2 regions of the Faecalibacterium sp. IP-3-29 genome follow, and region 1 is predicted to be linked to the other one. Evidence: riboswitches for the same ligand, from Rfam matches in the RefSeq annotation. Region 1 holds a riboswitch; the other holds the start of a gene.
What was found. Region 1 has a riboswitch for cyclic di-GMP ahead of MTP40_RS12820 (InlB B-repeat-containing protein). Riboswitches for the same ligand answer to the same signal wherever they lie in the genome.
Positions count from the first base shown of each region.

Region 2: another riboswitch for cyclic di-GMP. It lies ahead of MTP40_RS08395 (CAP domain-containing protein); the one in region 1 lies ahead of MTP40_RS12820 (InlB B-repeat-containing protein).

Region 1 is NZ_CP094471.1:2,684,794-2,694,882, reverse strand. Features, by position in the region: gene MTP40_RS12835 (cation:proton antiporter) at 1-1,246, opposite strand, end outside; gene MTP40_RS12830 (glycosyltransferase family 2 protein) at 1,320-2,348, opposite strand; gene MTP40_RS12825 (RecQ family ATP-dependent DNA helicase) at 2,637-4,217, shown strand; cyclic di-GMP riboswitch class I at 4,515-4,589, shown strand; gene MTP40_RS12820 (InlB B-repeat-containing protein) at 4,704-6,902, shown strand; gene nrdG (anaerobic ribonucleoside-triphosphate reductase activating protein) at 7,214-7,765, opposite strand; gene nrdD (anaerobic ribonucleoside-triphosphate reductase) at 7,835-10,006, opposite strand.
Region 2 is NZ_CP094471.1:1,763,123-1,769,112, reverse strand. Features, by position in the region: gene bilR (bilirubin reductase) at 1-1,075, shown strand, start outside; gene bilS (flavodoxin family protein BilS) at 1,103-1,606, shown strand; cyclic di-GMP riboswitch class I at 1,724-1,799, shown strand; cyclic di-GMP riboswitch class I at 1,925-2,000, shown strand; gene MTP40_RS08395 (CAP domain-containing protein) at 2,133-2,936, shown strand; gene MTP40_RS08390 (hypothetical protein) at 3,046-3,558, opposite strand; gene rnhA (ribonuclease HI) at 3,555-4,019, opposite strand; gene MTP40_RS08380 (ribonuclease J) at 4,423-5,990, shown strand, end outside.

The sequences.
Region 1 (10,089 bases):
TGCGGCCCTCGGGAATGATCTCGCCTGCGGCGGTCAGGCTGAGCTTGGCCAGGGTCGGGCCCACCAGCTCGTACACCAGCACCGAGAAGAGCACCACGTTGCGCACCATGTGGCCGTCGGAAAGCTCGGCAGCCTCGGCGGCCATGCCCAGCGCCACACCGGCCTGCGGCAGCAGGGTGATGCCCAGATACTTCTGGATCTTCTCACTGCAGCAGGTGGCCTTGCAGCTGACATAGGAGCCGGAGATCTTGCCCAGAGAGCGGGAAGCAATATAGACGGCACCAATGAGCAGGACCATGGGGTTTGCAAGGATGTTCAGATCCAGCTCCGCGCCGGACAGCACGAAGAACAGGATGTTCACCGGGCTTACCCAGCGGTCCAGGCGGTCCATCAGCTCATCGGAAGTGGGGCAGATGTTGCAGAACACGGTGCCGGTCATCATGCAGACCAGCAGCAGCGAGAAGCTGCAGTGGATGGGGCCGACCTCAAAGCTGACCATGGAAAGGCCCACCGTCAGCAGCACAAAGGCCACCGAAAGGCTCATGCGCTTGGAGCGGGAGTGGAAGTAGATCTCCAGCTGGTTGAGCAGCAGACCGGCCAGCGCGCCCAGGCCCAGGCTGAGTACGATCTCCACCAGAGGCTCCAGAAGGATGCTGATGGGGTCGATGCGGCCCTGTTCCAGCGCGGTTGCGATGCCGAAAGAGGCTGAGAAGAGCACCAGACCCACGGCATCGTCAATGGCGACCACCATCAGCAGCAGGCGGGTCAGGGGACCGCTTGCCTTGTACTGCTTGACCACCATCAGGGTGGCGGCAGGGGCTGTGGCAGAGGCGATGGCACCCAGCGTGATGGCCGATGCCATTGAGATGACATCCGGCCGGGCAAAGTGCAGGGCCACCAGAGCGATATCCACCAGCACGGTGGTGATAACGGCCTGCAGGATGCCCACAGTAACCGCCTGCCTGCCCATGTTCTCCAACACGCTGAGCCGGAACTCGTTGCCGATGACAAAGGCGATGAAGCCCAGTGCCACCTGTGTGATGATGCCGTAGCTCTCGACCTGTGCAAGGCTCCCGAAGCCGAAGCCCCAGCCGCTCAGGCCCAGCCGACCCAGAAAGAAGGGGCCCAGCAGAAGCCCCGCCACCAGATAAGAGGTGACAGCCGGCAGACGGACCGCTTTCGCTGCACGGGATGCCAACAGGCCTGCAATGAGTGAAAGAGACATGCAGATGAGCAATTGCTCCATAAAATAAGATCCTCCTGAGAAATTAAGATACGTTAAAAAGTATATCTTATCTGAGGAGGAAAAGCAACATTTGTTAATTGAATTTAAAAATCTTCTGTGCAAGGCGGTAACCGCCCAGCACGAGCTTGTCGCCCTTGGGGATCTTCAGGTTGGTCACGCCGCCAAAGCCGTAGCGGATGGAGCGGTAGACTCCGGCACTGGTGTGTGCCTTGAGGTAGGCCCACAGTTCGTTCTCCTTCTGCTTTGCGGCGGCACTGCCGTCCAGCAACAGGAAGATGTCGCTGATGGCCATCATCATGGAGAGGTAGTGCAGCATATAGCTGCGCAGCTTCTTCTGGCCCTTGAGGGCATCCAGGTCCTGGCAGTCGATCATGTGGCGGGTCACCCGCAGCTGCTGGTCCACCCGCTTGACCATCACACTCTCGTTCACGCTCTGGTCGGCCCGGCCGATGAAGTAGCGGTACAGGTCCAGATCCATATAGTACATGCTCTTGACAAAGGGCAGGGGCTGGTAGACAAAGATGTTGTCCACATAGAAGGTGTGCTTGGGCAGCACCATGCCGCAGTCCCGCAGCACCTGTGTGCGGTACATCACCGAGTGCATCAGCAGGTTCTGGTCGGGCCGGAAGTGGCCGACATGCGTCCAGTTGAACAGTCGGTTCTGGGGGAACACGTTGGTGTAGCGCACGGTGTGGCTGGTGTTGTCCTCCACATGCTCGTAGACATAGTTGCAGATCATCAGGTCAGGCGCGGTGCCCCGGGCAGTCAGCGTGTTCAGCTTGGCCAGCACGGTCCTGAGGGCTGCTTCGTCCAGCCAGTCGTCGCTGTCCACTACCTTGTAATACAGGCCGGTGGCGTTGCGGATGCCCTGATTCACGCCCTCGCCGTGGCCGCCGTTCTCCTGATGGATGGCCTTGACGATGGTGGGACATTTGGCAGCGTACTCATCGCAGATGGCGGGGGTGTCATCCCTGGTGGAACCATCGTCCACCAGGATGATCTCGGCCTGCTCCCCGGCGGAGAGCAGGGTCTCGATGCAGTGGCGCATATATGCCGCCGAGTTGTAGCACGGGACGGCGAAAGTGATCAATTTCTGAGCCATACAAAATACTCCTTTGCTCTTTTCCGGCAGATGCGCAAGGCAGGGGCCGGGATGGAGATATGTACCCATATTATAGCATTTTTGTGCAGGAAATGCTATCGAACGTGGGAAATGTCAGAGATGTTTTACAATTATCCGGGAAGTTGTGGTATACTGATTGGGTTATAAACCTCTCAGGCCGCTTTGTGTCCAGCTCCCCTGGTAGGGGAGCCAAGACTTGCCTCTCCTACTAGGAGAGGTGGCATTGCGAAGCAATGACGGAGCGGTTTTGTATGGATAGGAGGAACCATGGAAAGTCCGCATAGTATTCTGAAAAAAGTCTTTGGCTACGACAGCTTCCGCCCGGGTCAGGAGGAGATCGTCTCCCGCCTGCTGGCCGGGCAGGATGTGCTGGCCGTGATGCCCACAGGTGCGGGCAAGTCCATCTGCTATCAGGTGCCGGCCCTGCTGCTGCCGGGCGTCACCATCGTGGTCTCGCCGCTGGTGAGCCTGATGAAGGATCAGGTGGGGGCGCTGGTACAGGCAGGTGTGGCGGCAGCTTTCCTGAACAACAGCCTGACGGACAACCAGAAGGCCCTGATGCTCCGCCGCGCCCGGGAGGGGTGGTATAAGATCATCTATGTGGCTCCGGAGCGGCTGGAGATGCCGGGTTTCCAGCGGTTTGCGCAGGAGCGGGAGATCAGCATGGTCACGGTGGACGAGGCCCACTGCATCAGTCAGTGGGGGCAGGACTTCCGCCCCAGCTACCTGCGCATCAAGGCGTTTGTGGACAGCCTGCCCAAGCGCCCGGTGGTGGGAGCCTTTACGGCCACCGCCACGGCCCATGTGCGGGAGGACATCCGCACCCATCTGGAACTCCACACCCCCTACGAGGTGACCACCAGCTTCGACCGGCCCAACCTCTATTTTGCCACCCGCAGGGCTCTGCCCAGCGAGAAGCCCAAAGTTCTGCTCGACCTTGTGCTCAGGGAGCGGGACAATGCGGGCATCATCTATTGCAGCACCACCCGGCAGGTGGACGAGACCACCCGCCTGCTGCAGAGCCGGGGAATCCGTGCGGCAGCCTACCACGCCAAACTGGATGCGGATACCCGGCGGCAGAATCAGGACGATTTCCTCTATGACCGGGTGCAGATCATGGTGGCGACCAATGCCTTCGGCATGGGCATCGATAAGCCAAACGTCCGGTTCGTCATCCATTATAATATGCCCAAGGATCTGGAGAGCTATTATCAGGAGGCGGGCCGCGCGGGCCGTGACGGGGAGCCAGCCCGCTGCACCCTGCTCTATTCCGGCACCGATGTGCGCACCATCCGGTTCTTCATCGACAAGGAGATGGAGGCTGACAACGGCCTGCCTGCGGATGTCAAGGCCGAAGCGGCACGCAAGGCAGAGGAACGGCTCAAGTACATGACCTTCTACTCCACCACACCGCGCTGCCTGCGGGGGTATCTGCTGAGCTACTTCGGCGAGGCCGCGCCCCAGAAGTGCGAGAACTGTTCCAACTGTCTGCTGGCAGCACAGGCTGCCGAACAGGTGGAGGAGCAGGCGGCACAAGCCCGCCAGCGCGCCGCGGCCAGTGCAAAGCGGTTGGCCTCGGCCTCCCGCCGCCGTGCCGACGAAGATGCCCTCAGCGAAGCAGACGAGAAGCTGCTGGCTGCCCTCTATGCCCTGCGTAAGCGGCTGGCCGCAAAGCAGAAGCTCCCTGCCTATATGGTGTTCAATGATTCCACCCTCCGCCAGATGGCGCTGAAAAAGCCCCTGAGCGTGGAGGAACTGCTCAATATCCCGGGTGTGGGCGAGAAAAAGGCCGCCCGCTATGGGCAGGAGTTCCTGAGTGTCATTGAGGATATGGTAAGTTCAAGGTAACATAAAACAGAAAGGAAAAACCGGAAATGCCGCTCTGGGCTGAAAAGCTCGGGCGGCATTTCTGGTTTCGTCACTCTTTGACGGCCTCACCCTCTCAGTCTCGCTATCGCTCGACAGCTCTCCCGAAGGGAGAGGTGGCATTGCGCAGCAATGACGGAGAGGGCCACCCCCCATCCCAGTCAAACTACACTAAAAAATAGACTATATTTGTAACATATTCCGAACATGACAAAAACACTTGATTTATATGTAGGGGGGGGGGGGTATAATAGGATGTGCAAGAGCACCCCCGCAAAACAGAAGAATTGGCAAACCAGCCGGAAGGCTGCGACGCAAAGCTAAAGGGCCCAGACCGGGCAACCAGCTGCACTTCCCAAGAAGTACATCCACAGCGCCACACCAGCCTTTCGGGGCAGGTGCGGCGCTTTTTTACGTTTGCGGTGGGTGCAATACACATTTGGGGTAGACTCTAAAGGAGGAATCACAATGAAACTCAAACGACTTGTCAGCGCCATTCTGGCCGTTGGCATGGCTTTGACAATGCTGCCCACGGCGGCGTTTGCGGCAGATAAACCTACGTATGTGAATCATCTTAGTTTTATTGGTGACCAGCCGGATACCAAAGGGAAAAATGCGGTTAATGGTATGATCATTGTTGATCATGCCTATAATTGGTCATGGTCAGGTAGTGATGCGTCATCATATAAATTAAATTTCACTGCTACTTTTGATCCTAATGAAGTCAATGCTGAAGTGCCAAATACTATCCCATGTGAGGTTCGCAACCAAGCTGGAATAATCAAAGATGGCATCTTTCAGAAATGTGTTTATAACTTTTCAACGATTGAGAATGGACAATTCGAATCGATCGATGCACGTTCATCTGGAATAGTGAAAGGTGGATATATCAAGAATTACACTTCTACTGTATCTGATAACACAGAGTTCGAGAATGGAATTGTCTACGGAAGCTTTGAAATGACAAAGGGAACGCTTACCGGTGGTCTGATTTGCCAGCTTCCGGATAATTTTACATCGACGACATATCAGTATCTGAAAGCACCCGGATGCTCGATTATTCCGGTGATTCCTAACCTTCCGGAGGATGTTGTCTTTAATGAAAGTGTTTATATGGTAGGTAAGAATCAGCCCCATACTTTCAAAGTTATCGCTACTTCCAAGACATTCCGTAATTGGAATTATGACGAAAGCCTTTCTCCTTATATTATTAAAATTGATGATAAGACGCTTCAGGTTACAGTGCCTGATACAGGAAATATCTATATTGAGGCCGCTGTTGATAAGGTTCCGCTTTCGGAGAATACGATTGGTCTTGTTGATGGCAAAATAGTTCCCGTGGATAAAGACGGCGAACTTTACTCTGGTAGCGAACATGATGGGTGGATTTATGATTCTAATACAAACACTTTAACCATTAAAGAGAAGTGTGATGATGGTACTGATAGTATCGTTGATTTAGGAAATACAGAGGTCGATTGGAATATCAAAAATTTCGGCATCATCAATGGGGGTATTTTTATCTCTGAAAATCCGTCTGAGGGCACTCTTAGAAACGAAGAAACCGGCAAGATTGAGGGTGGGAAATTTAATACTTCTGTAAGAAACTTCGGAACTATCGATGACGGTATATTTAATTTCAGCGTAAGCAATTATGGCACAGTAAATAATGGTACATTTACCGATCGCTATTCAAATGCCTCTGTATCCAAAACAAATCCAGATAATACTGTTACTAAAAATTACGGATTTACTAATGGCGGTATTTTTTCACGATATGCAAGCTTCGACAATCAGCCCGACATTAAACTCAGCTGGGTCACTCTGAACAACTGCACCGCCAACGGCATCTCCGGCTTGGTGGGCGTTGTGGGCAACCAGACCCTGAACGTGGAAGCAGATGCAACCTCCTGGACCGGCTGGGAAGTCACTGCCGACCCGAGCTATGAAGAAGCAATCACCAAGCAGGTGGGCAATACCACTGCATTTGACCTGACCTTGAACGGCGACGACGAGTGGAGCGTTACCCTGACCGCACAGGTCAAGGAAGGCTACTACCGGATGAGCCTGACCGATGGCACCGCCACCAATGCCGACGGCACAGAGATCACCTCTGCCAAGGCAGGCGATACCGTCAAGCTGACCGCTGCCGATGCCCCGGAGGGCATGGTGTTCGACCGCTGGGAGATTTCCCCTGCGGATGTGGCTCTGACGCTGGAAGAGGGCGGTTTTGATTCCCATGCCGCCACTGCAAGCTTCAAGATGCCTGCACAGACTTTGAGCATCCGTGCGATGTACCGGATGGCCGACCAGCCCGAGGAACCCAACGTTCTGGGCACCGTTGCCATGGTGGCAACCGCCGGTGTGGGCGCTGCTGTGGTTGGTTATACCGGCTACATGATCGGCACCGAGCTGTATCTGAACACTGTCCTGCCCGATGGTGTGGCCATCCCGCAGAACACCGCCGAACTGGCAAAGCTGGTCTGGACTGAAGCCGGAAAGCCTGCCCCTGCCGCTGTGATGGCTCCCGATGCCACCGATGAACAGAAGGCTCTGACTTGGGCCATCGAGAACCAGCTCATCTCCGCCGATAAGGCCGCAGACGCTTCTGTGAGCCGCTGGGAAGTTATCCAGACTTGGAATAAGGCGCAGGAGATGAAGGGGTAAGATATCCTTCGTACAACCTCTCAGTCGCCTGCGGCGACAGCGTACGGGTTGCGGCTCCCAGCGTCCGCATCGTGCAAGGTTTTGCACTTGCGTCCTGCTGGCCGCTGCCCCAACAACTCCTCCCTGCTTCCGCCACTGGCGGCGGTCGTCGTCGTTGCCTTACTAGGGGAGGTGGCATTGCGCAAGCAATGACGGAGAGGGTGAGGATGCTAACCAATCAAGCCATTCACTGATTATATTCCCAAAACCGGAAATGCCGCCCTGAGCCGTAAAAAGCTCAGGGCGGCATTTCTGGTTATTTGCGGTTTTCTTTACATGGTGTGTGTCGCAAAGACTTTTTCGTCCTCCCACCAGACGGGGGCCTTTGCGGCAAGGCTTTTGGGCACATCCAGAAGCCGCTGGTTGGAGCTGCCCCGGAAGCGCAGGGAGATATCGTGCAGGGCTTCCACAAAGCGGCCATCCACCAGAACATCCAGCAGACTCAGCAGCTCATCGGTGACCTCACAGCGGGCCGGGCAGGGAACACTGCCGGTCAGCTGCTCCCAGGTGTAACCGGAATAGCACCAGACGCTCTTATCCGGGTACAGCGCCCTGAAGCTGCGGACAAAGGGCAGCAGCTCCCGCTGATTCTCCGGCTCAAAAGGCTCACCACCCAGCAGGGAGATGCCTGCAATATAGTCGGGCTGGCAGGATGCAAAGATCTCGTTGCGCACAGCCTTGTCGAAAGGCTGACCGTACCCGAAATCCCATGCCACCTCGTTGAAGCAGCCCGGGCAGTGGTGCCTGCAGCCCGAAACAAAGATGCTGGTGCGCACCCCCGGCCCGTTGGCAATGTCGTAATACTTAATTGTTGCGTAATTCATAGATAAAACTCCATATAAAAAGCTCCCCCTCTCGGGGGAGCTGTCAATGCGAAGCGTTGACTGAGAGGGTTACAGATGCAGCACCCGATCCTTGATCTCCTGTGTCCGGCCCTGGTTCCAGAACTGGGTGCCGATATAACCGCAGGTGCGGCGGGCAACGTTCAGCTTGTTCTGGTCACGGTTGCCGCACTTGGGGCACTCCCACACCAACTTGCCGTCATCCTCAACGATCTTGATCTCTCCATCGTAGCCGCAGCACTGGCAGTAATCGGACTTGGTGTTCAACTCGGCATACATGATGTTGTCGTAGATGAACTGCAGCACGCTTATCACGGCCTCCAGATTGTCCTGCATGTTGGGCACTTCCACATAGCTGATGGCACCGCCCGGGGACAGCTTCTGGAACTCGCTCTCAAACTTGAGCTTGGTGAAGGCATCAATGGGCTCCGAAACATGGACGTGGTAGCTGTTGGTGATATAGTTCTTATCGGTGATGCCGGGCACGATGCCGAACCGCTTCTGCAGGCACTTGGCAAACTTGTAGGTGGTGGATTCCAGCGGGGTGCCGTAGAGAGAGTAATCCATATTCTCGGCCTTCTTCCACTCGGTGCACTTGTCGTTCATGTGCTGCATCACGCTCAGGGCAAAAGGCTTGGCACCGGCATCGGTGTGGCTCTTGCCGGTCATATACTTCACGCACTCATACAGACCAGCGTAGCCCAGGCTGATGGTGGAATAGCCGCCAAAGAGCAGCTTGTCGATCTTCTCGCCCTTCTTCAGGCGGGCCAGTGCGCCGTACTGCCACAGAATGGGGGCGGCATCGCTGGGGGTGCCCATCAGGCGCTGATGGCGGGCCTGCAGTGCCTTGTGGCAGAGAGCCAGACGTTCGTCAAAGATCTTCCAGAACTTCTCGAAGTTGCCGCCGGAAGAAAGGGCTACATCCACCAGATTGATGGTGACAACACCTTGATTGAAGCGGCCGTAGTATTTGGGCTTGCCGGTCTCGGGGTCCACATAGGGAGTCAGGAAGCTGCGGCAGCCCATGCAGGTGTAGCAGTGGCCTTCGCCATTTTTGTCCACCTTGAGCTCGAGCATCTTCTTCTCAGAGATGTAGTCGGGCACCATCCGCTTGGCAGTGCACTTGGCAGCCAATTCGGTCAGGTAATAATAAGGAGTGCCGGGGCGGATGTTGTCCTCTTCCAGCACATAGATCAGCTTGGGGAAGGCGGGGGTGATCCAGACACCGGCCTCGTTCTTCACGCCCTGATAGCGCTGACGGATGGTCTCCTCGATGATGATGGCAAGGTCGGCCTTTTCCTGTGCGTTGCGGGCTTCTCCCAGATACATGAACACGGTGATGAAGGGGGCCTGACCGTTGGTGGTCATCAGGGTCACGACCTGATACTGGATGGTCTGGACACCGCGGTTGATCTCGTTGCGCAGGCGGCGCTCCACGATCTCCTTCTTGCGCTCCGGGGTAACGTCCAGCCCTTCCATCTCCGCTTCGACTTCAGCGGCGATCTTCTTGCGGGAGACATCCACAAAGGGAGCCAGATGGGTCAGGCTGATGCTCTGGCCGCCGTACTGGTTGGATGCCACCTGCGCAATGATCTGGGTGGCAATGTTGCAGGCGGTGGAAAAGCTGTGGGGCTTTTCAATATAGGTGCCGGAGATCACGGTGCCGTTCTGCAGCATATCCTCCAGGTTGACCAGATCGCAGTTGTGCATGTGCTGCGCAAAGTAGTCGGAATCGTGGAAGTGGATCAGGCCCTCATTGTGTGCCTTGACGATCTCCGGGTCCAGCAGCAGGCGGGCGGTCAGGTCTTTGGAGATCTCACCAGCCATATAGTCACGCTGGACGCTGTTCACGGTGGGATTCTTGTTGGCGTTCTCCTGCTTGACTTCCTCGTTCTGGCACTCGATCAGGCTGAGGATGCGCTCGTCGGTGGTGTTGGTCTGGCGCTTCAGGCTCTGCACATAACGATAGGTGATATAATGGCGGGCTACATCGTGGGCCTGAATGTCCATCAACTTGTTTTCCACCATGTCCTGGATCTCTTCCACGCTCACGGCACGGTTCAGCGCCTGGCACTGCTCCGTGACATCGTTGGCGATGGACAGGATCTGCTCCTGGGTCAGGCTGCTCTTGCGGCTGACCGAATCGCTGGCCTTGGTGACCGCAGTGATGATCTTGGTGATATCAAATGGAACTTCCGAACCGTTGCGCTTGATGATCTTCATAGTGTTCCTCCGTCGTTCTATCTGTGTGCAGTTCAAACGGGTGCCTCTTTCGCAAGAGGCACCCGCAAAGCAGTCTTGGGATG
Region 2 (5,990 bases), 920 kb from region 1:
CCGCATTATCTTTGCCCCCACCACCTTCGGCCTTTCGGACGAGGAATATCTGGCGGAGATGGAGCGGCTGGCCAAGGGCGGCTGCGCCATGATCATCATCGGCGACGTGCCGGTGGCCAAGAGCCGGTTCGAGAAGTCCCTGTTTGACAAAAAGGGCTTTGCCTTCTATCAGCAGATCTGCGAGATCGCCCACAAATACAGCTGCAAGGTCTGCGCCCAGCTCCACCAGACCGATACCGACATGATGTCCATCATCAAGTGCATCCCGGGGATGCTGATGAAAAAAATCACCCCCGACCAGCTGCGGGAGCGGATGAACGATGCCGTGGGCCCCTACATCACCAAGATGTCCCAGAAAAAGATCCATCAGATCATCGCGGGCTTTGGCAAGGCTGCTGTGCTGGCAAAGCAGGCGGGCTTTGACATGGTGCAGGTGCACGGCGACCGGATGTGCGGCAGCTTCTCTTCCGCCATCTTCAACCACCGCACCGATGAATACGGCGGCAGTGCCGAGCGCCGCGCCCGCTTTGCCGTGGAAGCTGTCAAGGCAGTGCACGCCGCTGTGCCCGGCATGGCCATTGACTACAAGCTGGCTGTCCGGCAGGAGAACCCCCATTACGGCAACGCCGGTGTGGTGGAGGAGGAACTGGCCGTGTTCGTGCCCCTGCTGGTGCAGGCAGGCGTGACCAGCTTCCATGTGACACTGGCCAACCACTCTGCGCTGGAAAATACCATCCCGTCGGCCAGCCACCCCGAGTTCAAGGAGACCGGCTGCTTCCTCAAGTTCTGCGATGAGGTGCGCCGGTATACCAGCGTGCCGCTCTGCGGTGTGGGCGGCCTGAACGACCCCGATTTTGTGGAGCAGCAGCTTGCCAGCGGCCGCATCCAGTGTGCGGCAATGTGCCGCCAGCTGCTGGCCGACCCCAACTGGGTCAACAAACTGCAGAGCGGCAATGCGGCAAAGATCCACCGCTGTGTCCGCTGCAACAAGAAGTGCCTGGGCGGCCTGATCGCCCATCAGGGCACCCGCTGTATCTATGATGCCCTGAACGCAAAAGAACAGGGAAGCATCTGATATCAAACATAATAAAGGAGAATGACCATGAGCTACGCCATCGTTTTCAGCAGCAAGACCGGCAACACCCGCCTGCTGGCCGACACCCTTCGCGCAAGCTTGCCCCAGAATGAGTGCACCTACTTCGGAGCACCGGCCCCGGAGGCACTGGAGGCTGAGACCCTTTACATCGGCTTCTGGACGGACAAGGGCCATGCCGATGACACCCTCACCGCCTTTTTGCAGACCCTGAAGGGGAAGCAGGTCTTTTTGTTCGGCACCGCAGGCTTTGGCGGCAGTGCGGAATATTTCGAGCAGATCCTGGCAGCGGTGCAGAAGTCGCTGGATGAGAGCAACACGGTCATTGGAACTTATATGTGCCAGGGCAAGATGCCCATGACTGTGCGCCAGCAGTACGAAAAGATGCTGCAGCAGCCCAACCATGCACCCAACCTCGAGATGCTGATCGAGAATTTTGACAAGGCGCTGGCTCACCCGGATGCCGCAGACCTCGACCAGCTGCGCAAAAAGGCGGCAGAGGTGCAGGCATAACGGAAGAACTCTTCAAAAAGCAGTTTTTTGAGAAAGCTGCTCCAAAACAGTTGACAGGTTCTGCCCGATGTGGTAGGATAATGTCGAGGAAATGGGAACAGTTCCTCAAGGTGAATTGAATATTCTCGGCAAAACAGTCGAAAGGCTGTGACGCAAAGCTACAGGGCCTGTAAAATGGCAGCCAGCTGCTTCTCAAAGAAATTTTTCTTTGGGTGACCTGCTTAGAATTTCTAGGTGTTGTTTTGCTGAGTGTATTGCAGAACAACACCTTTTTTCGTTCTCAAATTTCTTCCCAAAAGAAGAAAGGCACGCAAAACTGAATATCCTCGGCAAAGCAGTCGAAAGGCTGTGACGCAAAGCTATAGGGCCTGTAAAATGGCAGCCAGTTGCTTCTCATCACCTGAGGGTCTCCACAGCGGAGATTGGGTGTTGAGTGACCTTCATCTGAAGCATCAGGTGTCGATTGCCGAGTATACCAGCAATCGACACCTTTTTTCATGGGGCAACACAAAAGAGGTTCAACACCATGCGTAACGCTTCGATGAAAGTCCTGAAGAATCTGGTCTGCTGCGCCGCATTCATCTGCCTGATGTTTGTTCTGGCAATGCCCGCACACGCAGCTTCCAAGGCCGATGAGCTGCTGCAGCTCGTCAACGCAGAGCGTGCACAGGCCGGTGTGGCTCCTCTGAGCATGGGCAGCAGCGCACTGAATGCTGCCGCACAGGCCCGTGCAGAAGAACTTACCGTCAATTATTCCTACAACCGCCCCAATGGCAGCCGCGAGTTCACCATCCTGCCGGAGTACGGTGTGGACGATGTTTCTGTGGGCGAGAACTACTGGGCAGCTGCTGAGAATGCTTCGGACGTGGTCGCCGCCTGGAATCGCTACGATTTCTTCAAGGAGCGGATGCTGGACAAGGATGCCACCTCCGTTGGCATTGGCTACTACGAGGGCGGCGAGTACGGCAATTACTGGGTGATGATCTTTACCTACGCCCGCGGCACCAGTGAGAACGGTTTCGCACAGGAAGTGCTGGCGCTGGTCAACGCTGAGCGCGCAAAGGAAGTGGCAAAGGTCGCTTCCCACACCCGCCCCGATGGCACCAACTGCTTCACCGTGCTGAAAGAGTACGGCGTGTCTGATACCGCCACCGGCGAGAATGCCGCCTGGGGCGAGACCACGCCCGAAAAGGTCGTTGCAGACTGGATGGCTTCGGAAGGCCACCGTGTCAATATCATGGACCCTGCCGCCAAGTATATGTGCCTTGGCTACAACTACGATGCCAATTCTCAGTGGGGCCACAACTGGATCCAGATCTTCGCAAAGTAAGCGGATGACTTCCATTGAGCGTTGTACGATAAAATAAAACAGAGCAAAAAGAGATGCACCCCGCTCCCTGAACCGGTTTCAGGAAGGCGGGGTGCATCTCTTTTGCTTTTTATTCTGCTGCCATCTCAGCCACATCCTCGGGGCTGAAATCGCCCAAGGGCAGGATGAGCCGGCCCAGCGTTTCCTGCGGCAGGGCGGCAAGCCGGACACTCTCGTCCGCAATTTCGGCAGGGCAGAGGACGTGCACGCCGTCCGCACCAGTCTCTACCCGGGCGCGGTGGCCGGTGGCAATGTACTGGATGCCCAGCCGGTCAGCCGCCGCCAGCAGGGCGGGGAAGCGCAGGTCGGCCGGGGCAGCGGTCTCCTCGGCCAGCTGGCTGGCCAGTTCGCTGGCATTCAGGGTGATGCACTCGATGCCCAGAGCCTTGGCGGCTTCCCTGGCGGCATCCACAACGGGGTCATCGGTGCACAGACGCACCACAGCGCCCATCACCGCAAAGCCCTGCTGCTGTAAAATGCGGACAGCTGCTTTGCAGCCCGTGCCGCCGCACAGGCCCACCAGCACCTTGTCCTGCTGTTCATAGGTATCGAACCCGCTGCCGGGCAGAAATGTATCGCTCATCGTCCCTGTCTCCCTCCGTGTGCCTGACTTTGTGCCACGGCCAGCTGGTCGCAGCGCTCGTTTTCCGGGTGGCCTGCATGGCCCTTGACCCAGACATAGGTGATCTTGTGCCGGGCTTCCTGCTCCAATGCCTGTTCCCACAGGTCGGGGTTCAGGGCAGGGGAGCCGTCGGACTTTTTCCAGCCCCGGCGCTTCCAGCCCCTGGCCCAGCCCTTTTCCAGCCCGTTGATGACGTACTGGCTGTCAGAGCACAGCCGCACCTCACAGGGCTCCTTGAGCTGGCGCAGGGCCTCGATAAAGGCGGTCAGCTCCATCCGGTTGTTGGTGGTGGAAGCATCGCCGCCGCTGAGCTCTTTTTCGTAGACCTTGCCGTTGAAGCGGTAGCGCAGCACTGCGCCCCAGCCGCCCGGGCCGGGGTTGCCGCTGCACGCGCCATCGGTGTAAACTTCGACTTGTTTCATCTGTTTCTCCCGGAACTTGAATTTTTGGATACCTCTATTTAGAGCTATTTTTCCGGTTCTGTCAAGAGGAAAACGTATCATCCCCGGCTTTTCCGGCAAAGCTTTGAATTGACAAAGTGGACAAGAAATACTATACTGTTTGTAACAAAATGCGTATAGGGGCGCACCGGTGCGGTGTGTCCGGCCGGAACGGGGCAGTGCCGCGGTCGCATCGAACAGATGGACTGACAGGGCAGAAATTACTCCGTTCCGGCCATCCCAGTGCCGAAAACGGGCATGGAAGCGAAAAATTCTATACGATGGTTTCGATGGGAGCGGCGGTGCGCTTGCTGCTCCTTCACAACAGACAGGCCGCTCGCAAAGGGGTGTGCCTGCGTTTTGTAATTGATTTTGGAGGTACCGCATGGCACAGGTCAAAGAACAGAACCCGGCTCAGGCTCAGAACAATCCGAACAGAAACAGTGAATCCGGTGGGGAAAAGCGTACCCGCACCCGCCGCCCTTATTATAACCGGCGGCCCCGCCGTTCTCAGCAGCCCAAGGAGGCCGCTGTGCCCATCCACATCTACCCGCTGGGCGGTCTGGGCGAAGTGGGCAAGAACATGACCGTGTATGAGTGCAACGGGGATATGATCATTGTGGACTGCGGCCTTGTATTCCCGGACAGTGAGATGTACGGCGTGGACATGGTCATCCCTGACTTTACTTTTGTGGTGCAGAATAAGGACAAGATCAAGGGCCTGCTCATCACCCACGGCCACGAAGACCACATCGGCAGCATTCCCTACCTGCTGCAGAAGTTTGATCTGCCCATCTACGGCACCCGGCTGACCTGCGGCCTCATCCGGAACAAGCTGGAGGAGTTTGGTCTGGCGGGCAAGACCAAGTTCGTGGAGATCACCCCCAAACAGAAGATCAAGCTGGGCTGCTTTACCGTGGAGCCCATCCATGTCAACCACTCCATCCCCGATTCCGTGGCCTTTGCCATTGACAGCCCCGCCGGAACGATCATCCAGACCGGCGACTTCAAGATCGATTACACCCCGCTGGCCTGCGGCGTGACCGACCTGACCACCCTTTCGGAGTATGGTCAGAAGGGTGTGCTGGCCCTGCTGAGCGATTCCACCAACGCCGAGCGCCCGGGCTTTACCGCCACAGAGCAGAAGGTGGCCGCCGGTGTCCGCAACCTGTTTGCACGTGCCCGGAACAAGCGCATCATCATTGCGACCTTTGCGTCCAATATCTACCGCGTCCAGCAGATCATTGATCTGGCCGTGGAGGATGGCCGCAAGGTGGCGTTCAGCGGCCGCAGCATGGTCAATAACACTGCCATGGCGCAGGAGCTGGGCTATATGCACATCCCCGAGGGCACCCTTATCAGTGTGGATGAGCTGAACCAGTACCCGCCGGAGCAGGTGGTGCTGATCACCACCGGCAGCCAGGGCGAACCCCTGAGCGCCCTTTCCCGCATGGCCTCCTGCAGCCACCGTCAGGTGCGGGTGGGCCCCGGCGACTTCATCATCATCTCCGCCAACCCCATTCCCGGCAACGAGAAGAGCGTGACCAAGATCGTCAACGGTCTGCTCCTGCTGGGCGCGGAGGTCATCTACGAGAGCATGTATGATGTCCATGTTTCCGGCCACGCCTGCCAGGAGGAGCAGAAGCTGATGCTCACCCTGACCAGACCCAAGTATTTCCTGCCCGTGCACGGCGAGTACAAGCAGCTGAAAAAGCATGCCCTGACCGCCGCGTCTCTGGGCATTCCCACCAGCAACATCCTCATTGCCGAGAACGGCTCCAACGTTATCCTGAGCCGGGACGAGATCAAGCTGGGCGAGCCTGTCACCGCCGGTGCCGTGATGGTGGACGGCCTGGGCGTGGGTGATGTAGGCAATGTGGTCCTGCGTGACCGCAAGCATCTCTCTGAGGATGGTCTGGTCATCATTGTGGCCACCGTGGACAGCAAGACCGG